DNA from 3 places in the Vibrio sp. ED004 genome. Region 3 is predicted to be linked to each of the others. Evidence: predicted binding sites of a transcription regulator. Region 3 holds the regulator's gene; each other region holds the start of a gene.
The links. The regulator CRP, encoded in region 3, controls carbon source genes, mostly activating them, when cyclic AMP is high. The targets are predictions, from matches to a motif close to TGTGANNNNNNTCACA.
Positions count from the first base shown of each region.

Region 1: the regulator CRP is predicted to act here: its motif matches at 2,246-2,261, upstream of ITG10_RS25010 (NupC/NupG family nucleoside CNT transporter).
Region 2: the regulator CRP is predicted to act here: its motif matches at 1,574-1,589, upstream of nagE (N-acetylglucosamine-specific PTS transporter subunit IIBC).

Region 1 covers NZ_CP066150.1:1,712,303-1,716,593, forward strand. Annotated here, with positions in the region: gene ITG10_RS25000 (TolC family protein) at 1-90, opposite strand, end outside; gene ITG10_RS25005 (hypothetical protein) at 204-473, opposite strand; gene ITG10_RS25010 (NupC/NupG family nucleoside CNT transporter) at 770-1,978, opposite strand; gene ITG10_RS25015 (hypothetical protein) at 2,592-3,068, shown strand; gene ITG10_RS25020 (PTS sugar transporter subunit IIB) at 3,353-3,622, shown strand; gene ITG10_RS25025 (PTS ascorbate transporter subunit IIC) at 3,633-4,291, shown strand, end outside.
Region 2 covers NZ_CP066149.1:775,572-779,862, reverse strand. Annotated here, with positions in the region: gene ITG10_RS03265 (ROK family protein) at 1-94, opposite strand, end outside; gene nagA (N-acetylglucosamine-6-phosphate deacetylase) at 97-1,233, opposite strand; gene nagE (N-acetylglucosamine-specific PTS transporter subunit IIBC) at 1,710-3,269, shown strand; gene glnS (glutamine--tRNA ligase) at 3,572-4,291, shown strand, end outside.
Region 3 covers NZ_CP066149.1:1,399,396-1,403,686, reverse strand. Annotated here, with positions in the region: gene astD (succinylglutamate-semialdehyde dehydrogenase) at 1-937, shown strand, start outside; gene ITG10_RS06315 (DUF1338 domain-containing protein) at 1,152-1,943, shown strand; gene crp (cAMP-activated global transcriptional regulator CRP) at 2,129-2,761, opposite strand; gene ITG10_RS06305 (phosphoribulokinase) at 3,001-3,870, opposite strand; gene ITG10_RS06300 (YheU family protein) at 3,948-4,160, opposite strand; gene ITG10_RS06295 (hydrolase) at 4,290-4,291, opposite strand, start outside.

The DNA.
Region 1 (4,291 bases), on a different replicon from region 3:
GTAATCAGCCTGACTGGTTGTTGTACAACCCATCAAACCAACTAGAGCCAGCGCGATAACGGAATGTTTTAAAGGAAGATTCAATTTCATCTTCTTGTCTCCTGTAAGAATGGAGACAAGATAACGAGCTTGGGGTTAAGGGAGGGTTAAGACGAACGTTAACCCTAAAGAAAATGCATAGAGCGTACGTTTAAACTTCTAATTTACGCTTCTGACTTGCTTGAGAAGAGTCCACCGATCTTATAACCAATCGCATAACAAACCACAGCAATAGTCACAAACACCAATGCCGAGAAGAAGTACGCCACCGATGCTGCTACGCCAGTGCCCCACACAACGCTAAACACCAAACCGAGATAAGCCTCTTGCGGCCACTGAGAGATAGGAAACTGAGTACCACCAGCAATAAGATAAACCATCGCAAACAAGCCGATAAAGGCGGTGATAAAACCAATGAGAACGCGCATGTTCATGGGAAGACCTTTGATTAATTGGACTTGGTTGCTTTTGTTCTGGTGAAAACCGACTGTTCTTAATCGGAGACGAACGTTATTAATCGCAACCTAATGATATTCAAGTATATCGGATAAAACAGGCTTGCTCTATTACTCTTCCGAGTGAGCCTGAAACGTAATAGAAGCGGTCATAGAAGTGGCTAAGTCCGAATAAGCTTAACGAGTAGACACAAAAAAGCGGACACCCTTCTTACGTAAACTCTGTAAGTAAGGTGCCCGCTTTTATTGAATCTAGCTGTTTTACTAAATCTAGCTTAAAGCAGGATGAAGATACCCGCTAAACATGCGCTCATTAGGTTTGCTAGCGTACCAGCAGCTACCGCTTTCAAACCTAGGTTAGCGACTTCAGCACGACGCTCTGGCGCCATCACACCGATAGAACCCAGTTGAATTGCGATAGAGCCGATGTTAGCAAAGCCACATAGAGCAAACGTCACAATCACTTGGCTGTGTTCAGATAGCAGCGCTTTATTCTCAACGAAGTCGATGAAAGCAACAAACTCGTTCATTACGATCTTCTGACCGATGTAAGAACCCGCCATTAACACTTCATCACTCGGGATACCAATCAGCCACGCTAGTGGTGAAAACAGGTAACCAAAGATAGCTTGCAGCGTAATACCCGCAAAACCGAACGTCTCACCTAGGCTTTCTAGGCCTGTGTTGACCATAGCAATCACACTCACGAATGCAATCAACATAGTACCGACAGCCACTGCGACTTTCATACCGTTCATCGCGCCGCTTGCCAATGCATCGATCACGTTGCTTTGGTCTGCTTTATCTAGTTCGATATGGTCGTAGTCACTTGGTGTGCTGCGCTCAGGAACAATGATCTTCGCCATTAACAGGCTACCTGGAGCTGCCATGAAGCTTGCGGCGATAAGGTATTTAAGTTCAACACCTAAACCAGCATAACCACCAAGCACACTACCGGCTACCGACGCCATACCGCCCGCCATTACAGCAAACAGTTCAGAACGAGTCATAGACTTTAAAAAAGGACGAATAAGAAGAGGAGACTCACCCTGAGAAAGGAAGATATTACCTGTCGCAACAAGAGATTCAGCTTTACTTGTACCCAGCAGCTTTTGCACCGCTCCGCCCAAGATTTGAATCACTTTCTGCATGATACCTAAGTAATAAAGCGCAGAGATCAAAGCACTGAAGAAGATAATGATTGGAAGTACGCGAACCGCGAAAATGAAGCCTTCAGTAGCAAGGTCACCGAAAAGGAAAGCAATACCAGCGTCTGCAAAACCAAGTAGGCTAGAAACGCCATTACTTAGACTTGTTAACGCCAACTGTCCCCATGGGAAATACAATACTAGAGCAGCAAAGCCAATCTGAAGTAATAGAGCACGAGAGACCGTTTTCCAGTTAATCGAAGAACGACTTTCAGATAGCAGGTACGCGCAAGCAATCAGTGCAATAACACCGACAGAACCAAATAGAATATTCATAATGTGTCCTAGTAATCCTTATAGAATGAACATGAGCCAAGCAAATGACATCAAAGGAACAGGACAAAGAACCGCAAGCAAAACGCTACGCGATGAAGGAGCTAACAGAGTTAGCGACTGTAACAACGAGTTGTTCATGTAAAAATCACCTTATACAAGCAGTGGAACGTAGCTGGTCCGGTCCGTGGGGTCATTCACATATCCATGTGACGGCTTGTATTGGCTAAGCACCGGCTTAAAACCGGAAGAGAAGTATAAACAGTTAAGTGAGACTTTCATCACATTTTTTAACGAAAACGATCGCGCGGTCAAGGATTAAACAAAACGTATTGTTTGTCGTCGTTTTCGTGCTTCAAAAACTGTAAACAATCTGTATAAGGTTGAATTTGGAATGTTAAGTCCTTAAGCGCATGAGCGTAACCTCTCGGTTAATTCTGTGTGATTATTAGCAGTTTTCTGTGCTCTACCTCATTTCCCACGACTTCAAGATTCATCTTAACTTTAGATGCGTATATACTTTGTAGGTATCTCACCAAATAATATCTACAAAATACTAATAGAGCTGATTAGATATAACAGCCATTGAGACTAAGAGAGGAAACACGTGAAGAAAATGGAAGCTCCGCACGACATGAACAATGGAGCTAGATTCAAAACAAATAGACACGGTTATGTGACAGTAGTTGAATATTATAATACCTACACTGTTATTGTCGCGTTTGAAAACACCGGAAATATCCGCGCTATCAGTGCGGCGAAATTACGTACAGGTCAACTAACCGATCGTTCGGTTGCACCTGAGTCAATTATGATTGGTGAAAAGGTTGAATCTGTTAAACACGGAATATTAACCATTACTCAAGTTGAATCTGAAAATATTGTTGTACTGACCAATGCTAATAATGAAGAAATTAGAATGCTATTGCCTGCAGTACAAAAAATGAAAGATAAAACTGAAGACGTCGACAGTGAAAATGTTGCCGCGCCAAAACCGACTTCGCTTAGTCAGTTAACGAAAAGAAACAAAAAGACCAAAGACGTTAATAGCATGCTTAAGAAAATGCTTACTGACTACGGTCGATACGATTAATTACTCATTATCTGCAATAAAGCCTCTAAATATTTATACCCTAGCGTCAAAATTAATTAAGCCTTCCTTTCTCAATAAAATACGTTGCATATTCGAGTGAAAAGTTAAATTTGATCAAAGTCTCACTCTGGATCTTTACTGCAAATTAACGAGATATCCGTCACAATCTCATTTTGGCTTTGTGATGGAGATCTTATTGAAATCTGAATATTTCCATTACTATGCTCTCACACAATAAGAGAACGAAGTTTCTCAACCCCTAAAATCCAATTGAGACAAATATTATGAAAAAGATTCTTGTAGTTTGCGGTAACGGCCTTGGTACTTCTCTAATGATGGAAATGGCAGTGAAAGAAGTCGCTAAGAAAATTGGTTTTGAAGCAGAAGTTGATCACGAAGATCTATCATCTGCTGCATCAAGCAATGCCGACATTTGGGTAGCAGCGACAGACGTTGCAAACCAACTAAAAGACGCTGGTAAAGAAAACATCATCAGCCTTAAAAATATTTTTGACAAAGCATCAATCGAAGAACAACTAAAAACTTTCATGTAAGGTCAAAATTATGCAAAACTTTTTCGAGTTCATGCTCGGCTTATTAAAAGAGCCAGCGATCATGGTAGGTTTAATTGCTTTCATTGGCCTCGTTGCTCAGAAAGCCGATATTTCTACCATTCTTAAAGGCACCATTAAAACCGTAATGGGTTTCCTAATTTTAGGTTTTGGTGCAGGTGCTCTTGTTGGCGCTCTAAATAACTTCTCAGTTGTATTTACTGAAGCATTCGGCGTAAGTGGTGTTATTCCAAATAACGAAGCAATTGTGGCACTAGCACAAGAAGCATTCGGCTACGAAATGGCACTTATTATGTTCTTCGCATTCGTTGTGAATATTTTATTGGCTCGTTTAACACCTTTAAAATATATTTTCTTAACGGGTCACCACACAATGTTCATGTCTATGCTAGTAGCAGTAATCCTGTCTACAGCGAACATCCAGGGCACGGCTCTAGTTGCAATTGGCTCGATCATTGTGGGTTCATTGATGGTTATCATGCCTGCGCTTGCTCAAAAATATACAGAAAAAGTGATGGGTACCGATCAACTGGCGATGGGTCACTTCTCAACATTCTCATACTTGGTTTCTGGTTACATTGGTAGCAAGTTCGGTGATACGTCTAAATCAACAGAAGACATCAACGTACCAAAGAGCCTAATGTTCCTACG
Region 2 (4,291 bases), 620 kb from region 3:
GACTGATAGGCCCTTGTTGGTCTATTAGTCGGTATACCGCCGCACTGTTTAGTTGTTTAACTAAGTCTACGTTACCTATTTGTCCGCCATTCATACTTAATTGTGCTCGTATTGTCCATTAACAACAGTCGCTTTAACGTTAAAGTCTCGGTCAAATACAGCTAGGTTTGCAACCATGCCTTTTTTGATTCGACCTAGCTTGCTTTCTACACCGATAGCCGTAGCTGGGTATAGCGTAGCCATGCGAAGAGCTTCGTCTAAAGCGATACCAGCGTGCTCAACTGTATTCTGAACTGCTTCAATCATAGTCAGAGCTGAGCCGCCCAGTGTGCCGTTTTCATCAACACACTTACCATCTCGGTAATATACTTTCTTACCGACAAAAATAAAGTATTCCATGTCAGCACCTGCAGGAGCTGTGGCGTCCGTCACTAATACGAGCTTTTCTCCCTTGATTTTGTGCGCAATTCGAATGTTTGCGTAATCAACGTGGAAGCCATCGGCGATGATACCTGCGTATACTTCTGGCGTATCGTAAATCGCGCCAACAACGCCTGGCTCGCGGCCAACCATAGGTGTCATTGCATTGAATAGGTGAGTCGCGAAAGTAATACCAGACTCGAAGCCTTGACGTGCTTCTGCATAAGTTGCGTTGGTGTGGCCAATAGAAACCACCACGCCCGCTTTCTGAAGACGTTCAATGTGTTCAGGATCGTTCAGCTCAGGCGCTAAAGTTACTTTTGCAACAAGGTCGCTGTTTTCACAGATAAGCTCAATCATCTCGTTATCAGATTTACGAATGTGATCGACGCTGTGGATGCCTTTTTTCGCAACGTTTAGGTACGGACCTTCAAGGTGAAGACCTAAAGACTGGTTTTGGTACTGATTGTGGTATTCACGAGCTGCCGTGATAACCGCACGCATGTCTTCGTCTGAAGAGGTGATAAGCGTAGGTAGGAAGCTAGTACAGCCAGATTTCAGGTTTGCTTTGTGCATGATCTGCATAGTGTCTGCAGTGATCTCATCGTTCAGCATTACACCACCACAACCGTTCAGTTGTAGGTCAATGAAACCTGGGCTTAGGTTTGCTCCGTCTAGGTCGCGAACCTCAATTCCTTCTGGCAATTCAGAGATAGGGCAGACTTTTTTGATCAGTTCGTTTTCGATTATTACAGCATGATCGGTCAGAACATCACTACCAGTGTAAATTTTACAGTTACTTAGCGCGTACATAGTCAGCTAATCCTTATTTCGTGAGATCTTTAAAAATTCTTCGTTACCTAAATGGGTACTTAGTTTGCGAGCATCATTTACGTAACGATTTATCTTTTATGGGCAAACGGCTTCAAAATGGGAAGCGAGTTTAAGTGTTTGAAAAATATGTGAACAATTCATTTTATTTATAAGTTCAGGCTCAGTGTTATCAGTAGTTTATCTGGCATTGCTTGCCTCAAATAACCCGTTGTTAGCCCAAACATTAGATCTAGATTTTATCTATAAATGTTCATTTTTTTGAATGATAAAATAAGTTTTATGATCTCGCTAGCAAAAACCTCTGGATTTGGTAAAAACTGGTGATTACGATCACAAATGGTAAGGTTTTAATTTGCGGAGCAAAATTAATTGAATACACTGAATAGGACTAAATTGAGCGACTAAAATAAGTTTCTCAAACGAATTCTAAAAAATCCTATAGGGGGAAACAACTGGTGAATATTCTAGGATATGCACAGAAGCTGGGTAAGGCATTAATGCTACCTATCGCAACGCTTCCGATTGCGGCGCTTCTATTACGTTTAGGTCAAGGCGATCTACTTGATATTCCATTTATGGCGCAAGCTGGTGGTGCTATCTTCGGTAACCTACCATTGCTATTTGGTCTAGGTATCGCGATTGGTCTTTCTAAAGACGGTAACGGCGCAGCAGGTCTTGCTGGTGCAGTTGCTTACTTCGTACTAACAGCTACAGCAACGACAATTAACGCAGACGTTAACATGTCATTCTTCGGCGGTATCTTCGCAGGTATCATCGCAGGTCACTCTTACAACGCTTTCCACGCTACACGCCTTCCTGAGTGGCTGGCATTCTTCGCGGGTAAACGTTTAGTCCCTATCATGGCCGGTCTATTTGCACTTGTTGCAGGTGCTGTGTCTGGTGTGGTTTGGCCTGGTGTTCAATCTGGTCTAGACGCACTGGCTCACGCAGTATCAACGTCTGGCGCTATCGGTCAATTCGTTTACGGTACTCTTAACCGTGCACTTATCCCTGTAGGTCTACACCACGTATTGAACTCATACTTCTGGTTCGGTATGGGTACATGTCAAGAAATCATCGTTGCTGGTCAAGGCGCATTCGCTAACATCACTCAACTTTGTGTTGACCCATCACTAGCTAAAACTCTAGTTGTTGGCCAAGAGCACACATTCACATTCGCTAACTCTGTAACTCCAGAAATCACTACTGTAGTTAAAGAAGTGACTGAAACTGTTAAATCTGGCGACCTACACCGTTTCTTCGGCGGCGATAAAGGCGCTGGCGTATTCATGAACGGTTTCTTCCCAGTAATGATGTTCGGTCTACCAGGTGCTGCACTTGCAATGTACCTAGCAGCTCCTGCTGAAAAACGCAGCCAAGTTGGTGGCGCACTATTCTCAGTAGCATTCTGTTCATTCCTAACAGGTATCACAGAGCCGCTAGAATTCATGTTCGTATTCCTAGCTCCTGCTCTATACGCAATGCACGCTGTATTTACTGGTCTGTCTCTAGTAGTTGCTAACATGTTTGGTACTCTGCACGGTTTCGGTTTCTCTGCTGGTCTAATCGACTTCGTATTGAACTGGGGTCTAGCAACTAAACCATTCGTACTACTACTAATCGGTCTAGGCTTCGGTGCTCTATACTTCTTCACTTTCTCTTTCGCAATCCGCGCTTTCAACCTGAAATCGCCAGGTCGTGAAGATGATGACGAAGCTGCTGCAGCTCCTGCTGGTGAAGCTCCAAAAGGCGACCTTGCACGTCAATACCTGAAAGCTCTAGGTGGTCACGACAACCTAACTTCAATCGACGCTTGTATCACTCGTCTACGTCTAACTCTTAAAGACCGCTCTGTTGCAGATGAAGTTGTTCTTAAGAAACTGGGTGCTAAAGGTGTGGTTAAACTAGGTGAAAACAACCTACAGGTTATCCTAGGCCCACTAGCTGAAATCGTAGCTGGCGAAATGAAAGCTATCGGTGCAGGTGAAGACCTATCTGATGTAAAACTTCCATAGTAAGGGAAGTACTTAACTAAGACGTAAAGTTACTCTTAAGTAAGTTTTAAATTGAAAGCCTCCCACATGGGAGGCTTTTTTGTGCCTGCCGTTTAAGGCCAGTGAATACGGTTCGTTCTATTCTTCATCGAATAGCAGAAATAATCGCAATTAACGGACGGTTCTTATTGTGCAAAGGCGAAGAATTGTGGATGATTAGCAACAATGATCTTTCTATCTTTGACTTGCGCTATAAGCGCCCGTTTTCTTGGAGATGAAAGATAACTTTCTCTGACAATACTAAATACATAGAGGTGCTATAGATGAGTGAAGCTGAGGCTCGTCCATCGAATTTCATTCGCCAAATTATCGATAAAGATTTAGCGGATGGTACACACAGTAGCGTGCATACTCGTTTCCCGCCGGAGCCGAACGGCTACCTGCACATTGGTCACGCTAAATCTATTTGCTTGAATTTTGGTATTGCTCAGGACTACCAGGGACAATGTAATCTTCGTTTCGATGATACAAACCCTGAAAAAGAAGACGTTGAATACGTTGAGTCAATTAAGAATGATGTAAGCTGGTTAGGCTTTGAATGGTCTGGTGACATTTGTTACTCATCAAACTACTTCGATACGCTTTACGCTTATGCTGTGGAATTAATTAATAAAGGCTTAGCGTACGTTGACGAGCTAAGTCCTGAGCAGATCCGTGAATACCGAGGCACGCTAAAAGAGCCAGGTAAAGCGAGCCCGTACCGTGACCGTAGCCCAGAAGAGAACCTAGCGTTATTTGAAAAAATGCGTGACGGTGGCTTTGAAGAAGGTAAAGCGTGTCTACGTGCTAAGATCGACATGAGCTCTTCATTCATGGTGATGCGCGATCCTGTTATCTACCGTGTTCGTTTTGCTCATCACCATCAGACGGGTGACAAGTGGTGCATTTACCCAATGTACGACTTCACTCACTGTATCTCTGATGCGTTAGAGGGTATTACACACTCTATCTGTACTCTTGAATTCCAAGACAACCGTCGTTTG
Region 3 (4,291 bases):
TTGGACGGGTGAGTTCGCAATGAAGCTATGGCAAGAAGCGGGTCTTCCTGCTGGCGTAATCAACCTAGTGCAAGGCGCTAAAGAGACTGGCATCGCACTGGCTGACGCTAAAGGTCTTGATGGCGTGCTATTTACGGGTAGTGCCAATACGGGTCATATCCTGCACCGCCAATTCGCGGGTCAACCGGGCAAGATGCTGGCACTAGAAATGGGCGGCAACAACCCTATGGTGATCAGTGACCAATACGGTGATGCGGACGCAACGGTATACACCATTATCCAATCGGCGTTCATCAGTGCAGGTCAACGTTGTACATGTGCTCGTCGCCTGTATGTTCCTGTTGGTGAGAAGGGCGACCTACTGATCGATAAGCTGGTCGCGGCTACGCAAAAGATTCGTGTTGATCAGCCTTTTGCTGAGCCTGCACCATTCATGGGCCCACAGATCTCAGAAGCCGCTGCTAAGTTTATTTTAGATGCACAAGCGAATCTGCAATCGCTAGGTGGTGTAAGCCTAGTAGAAGCAAAAGCGGGTGAAGCGGCGTTTGTTTCTCCGGGTATTATTGATGCCACCAACATTGCTGAACTACCAGATGAAGAGTACTTCGGTCCATTGCTACAAGTGGTTCGTTACCAGTCACTTGAGCAAGCGGTTAAACTAGCTAATGACACACGCTTTGGTTTGTCTGCTGGTCTAGTATCGACAGACGATTCTGAATGGGAATACTTCGTTGACCATATCCGCGCGGGTATTGTTAACCGTAACCGCCAACTCACAGGCGCAAGTGGTGATGCACCATTTGGTGGTCCGGGTGCTTCTGGCAACCTACGCCCAAGTGCTTACTATGCGGCGGACTACTGTGCTTACCCAATGGCTTCAATGGAAGGTGGTGAAACTCAACTGCCAGCTACGTTTAGCCCAGGTATCGAGCTGTAGTTTAGATTGATATTGAGCTAAGGCTCATTCATTAGTTATGAGATAAGGAAGCGGCGTATCGCTTCCTTATTTTAACCACGCTCAGCATCAAGATTGGGCGGTAGATAATAATAGAACAAGTATGTCACAGGCTGATGGCTGCTGACTCTATGTCCAGCCTCTCCCTTTCTAATCCATATTACTAGCTTGCTAGAACCTCTGACAAGGAGTCACCATGACGCCCGATCTACTCTTTAAATCACTATGGGATGATTACATTCATAGGCTTTGTCCATCGGCTGAGAAAGTACACCACTTGCTGAAGGAAGATGAAGCGCTGATTAACGATCATATTGCACTGCGTACTTTCAATGTAGCTCCGCTGGGTATTGAAACACTGGCTAAGCCTTTTCTTGAGCTAGGTTATAAAGCGTGTGGCGATTACTTATTTGAGAGCAAGAAGCTAGTCGCGAAGCATTACGAGCATCCAGATCTAAAACAGCCGAAAGTGTTCATCAGTGAGTTGAAGGTAGAAGAGTGCTCAAGTGAGCTACAACAGATCGTTGCTAAGCTCGTTGAGCAAGTCGATGCAAGCAAGCTGCAAGGTCATGAATTCCTGTTTGGCGGACGCCTTTGGGATTTAAGCTTCGCAGATTTCCAAGTGCTGGCAAAAGAGAGTGAATACGCGTCTTGGTTAGCGGCCCATGGTTACGGTGCCAACCACTTTACGGTGAGCGTAAATCAACTTAACGCCTTTGATGAAGTTCAGGCCGTGAATGACTATCTGATCGAATCGGGTTTCACTATCAATGCATCTGGTGGTGAGGTTAAAGGCTCTCCAGAGGTCTTATTAGAGCAATCATCAACAATGGCAGACAAAGTCCCAGTTTCATTTGTTGAAGGCAATGAGATGATTCCTGGAGGCTTCTATGAGTTCGCTAAGCGTTATGCGATGGCGAATGGTGAGCTTTACACCGGCTTTGTTGCGGCATCGGCGGACAAGATCTTCGAAAGCACTAACGGTTAAAGAAAGATTCGAGCACGAGCTTTGCCCTAAAGATGCGGGTACGCTTCGCTTCGAGAGTGTTTGCGTTTGGAAGTTGTAATTGTTCCATTCGCATCTCGCATCTGCTCTGTAAATCTTATAGATAATAAAAAAGCCACCAAATTTGCATTTGGTGGCTTTCAAATTTTTGGCTCAGTTAATCGAGATTAACGAGTGCCGTATACCACGATAGTTTTACCGTGTGCAGAAATTAGGTTCTGCTCTTCTAGCATCTTCAAGATACGACCTACTGTCTCACGAGAACAACCAACGATCTGGCCAATCTCTTGACGAGTGATCTTGATTTGCATGCCGTCAGGGTGAGTCATTGCATCTGGCTGTTTCGCTAGGTTTAGTAGCGTTTGAGCGATACGACCTGTTACGTCAAGGAACGCTAAGTCACCAACCTTTTGGCTAGTTACTTGTAGGCGGCTTGCCATTTGCGCTGAAAGGCGCATCAGGATGTCTGGGTTCACTTGGATAAGTTGACGGAATTTCTTGAAAGAAATTTCAGCTACTTCACAAGGAGATTTAGCACGAACCCAAGCAGTACGCTCTTGGTCTTCTTCGAACAAGCCTAGCTCACCGATGAAGTCGCCTTGGTTTAGGTAAGAAAGAATCATTTCCTTACCTTCTTCGTCTTTGATAAGAACTGCCACAGAACCTTTAACGATGTAGTACAAGGTTTCTGCCTTTTCACCAGCATGAATCAAAGTACTTTTTGAAGGGTACTTATGAATATGACAGTGTGAAAGGAACCACTCTAATGTTGGATCGGTTTGAGGTTTACCTAGAACCATAATATCTCACTTCCTCTGCAGGGTATGCTTGCCGCTTTCCGTATTTTAGCTAAGCCTGGATTGACTTGTAGGATAAGAGCACTCGTTGAGCGCTGCAAGCTATCTTGTGTTTCGTTTAAGAATAGTATCCTTTTTCAGGTACTATTTCTTGATTTTAATCGTGACCAAGCTACGATTTTTTACGCAAAATTGTGCACATGATCACGGTATGAAAAGTAATCAACCAGAATGTCGTTTTGTTAACCTATTTTTCCGGTTTCGATGAGTTGTTGTAGGATTGGCCTTACAATGAGCTCCATAGCAAAACTCATCTTGCCCCCTGGCACCACTAGCGTGTTATGACGAGACATAAATGAGCCGTCAATCATTGCCAAAAGGTAAGGGAAATCGACGTTTTTGATGCCACGCAAACGTATAACTACGAAGCTTTCGTCTAAACTTGGAATCCCTTTGGCGTTGAGTGGGTTCGATGTATCTACGGTTGGAACACGCTGAAAGTTGATATGCGTACGTGAAAACTGCGGGGTAATATAGTTAAGGTAATCATCCATTGAACGTACAATAGAGTCCATTACCGCTTCGCGAGAGTGGCCACGATCGCGTGTGTCACGAACGAATTTCTGAATCCATTCTAGGTTTACGATAGGCACCATGCCAATCAGCAGATCGACGTGTTGAGAGACATTGATATCGCCATCAACGACACCGCCGTGCAGGCCCTCGTAAAACATCACATCGGAATTTTCAGGGATATCTTGCCATGGCGTGAAGGTGCCCGGCATTTGATTATAAGGAACAGCTTCATCGAAGGTGTGTAGGTAACTACGTACTTTACCGGTGCCTTCGTTCCCGTATTGACGGAAGAACTCTTCTAATGCACCAAAGTCGTTGGCTTGTGGACCAAAGTAGCTAATGTGCTTACCTTGCTCGCGCGCCTTGCGGATCTCGACATCCATTTCTGGTCGAGTGAATCGGTGGAAACTATCCCCTTCTACCCAAGCAGCCTTCACGTCCATCATATTGAACATTTTGCGGAAGGCTTCTGAGGTAGTGGTGGTGCCGGCTCCAGATGAACCCGTCACCGCAATAATTGGATGTTTAGCGGACATGACAACCCTTGTCGTTTGAGTAACTTACTTGTTAGCAATCGTTTTCCACTATAACACGGCTCCTTTCTAAGCGCAGCCTAGAAGCGTTTTGTCACCTGGATATCAACGGTCTCGTGCAGTTCGGAAAACACGATGCTCACGTCACCAGAAGCTAATTGATGTTTCACCTGATCAATCTTGCTTTGCAGTGAGATCTCAACGTCGCCATAGTCTGTGCCTTCACGCAGCACGAATTCTTTGATGAGGTTTTCCAGTGTCTCTGGCGCGATGTCTTGCCATGGGATGATCATAAATACTTCTCTCTTTTATGTTCATTGATATGTTGATGAGTGTGTCTAGTGATGTTTTTAGTACAATCCCAATTTGGGGCTGCGCTATCTTACCAAGGTTTCGCGTTTATATTTAGCAAGGCTTCGTCGTT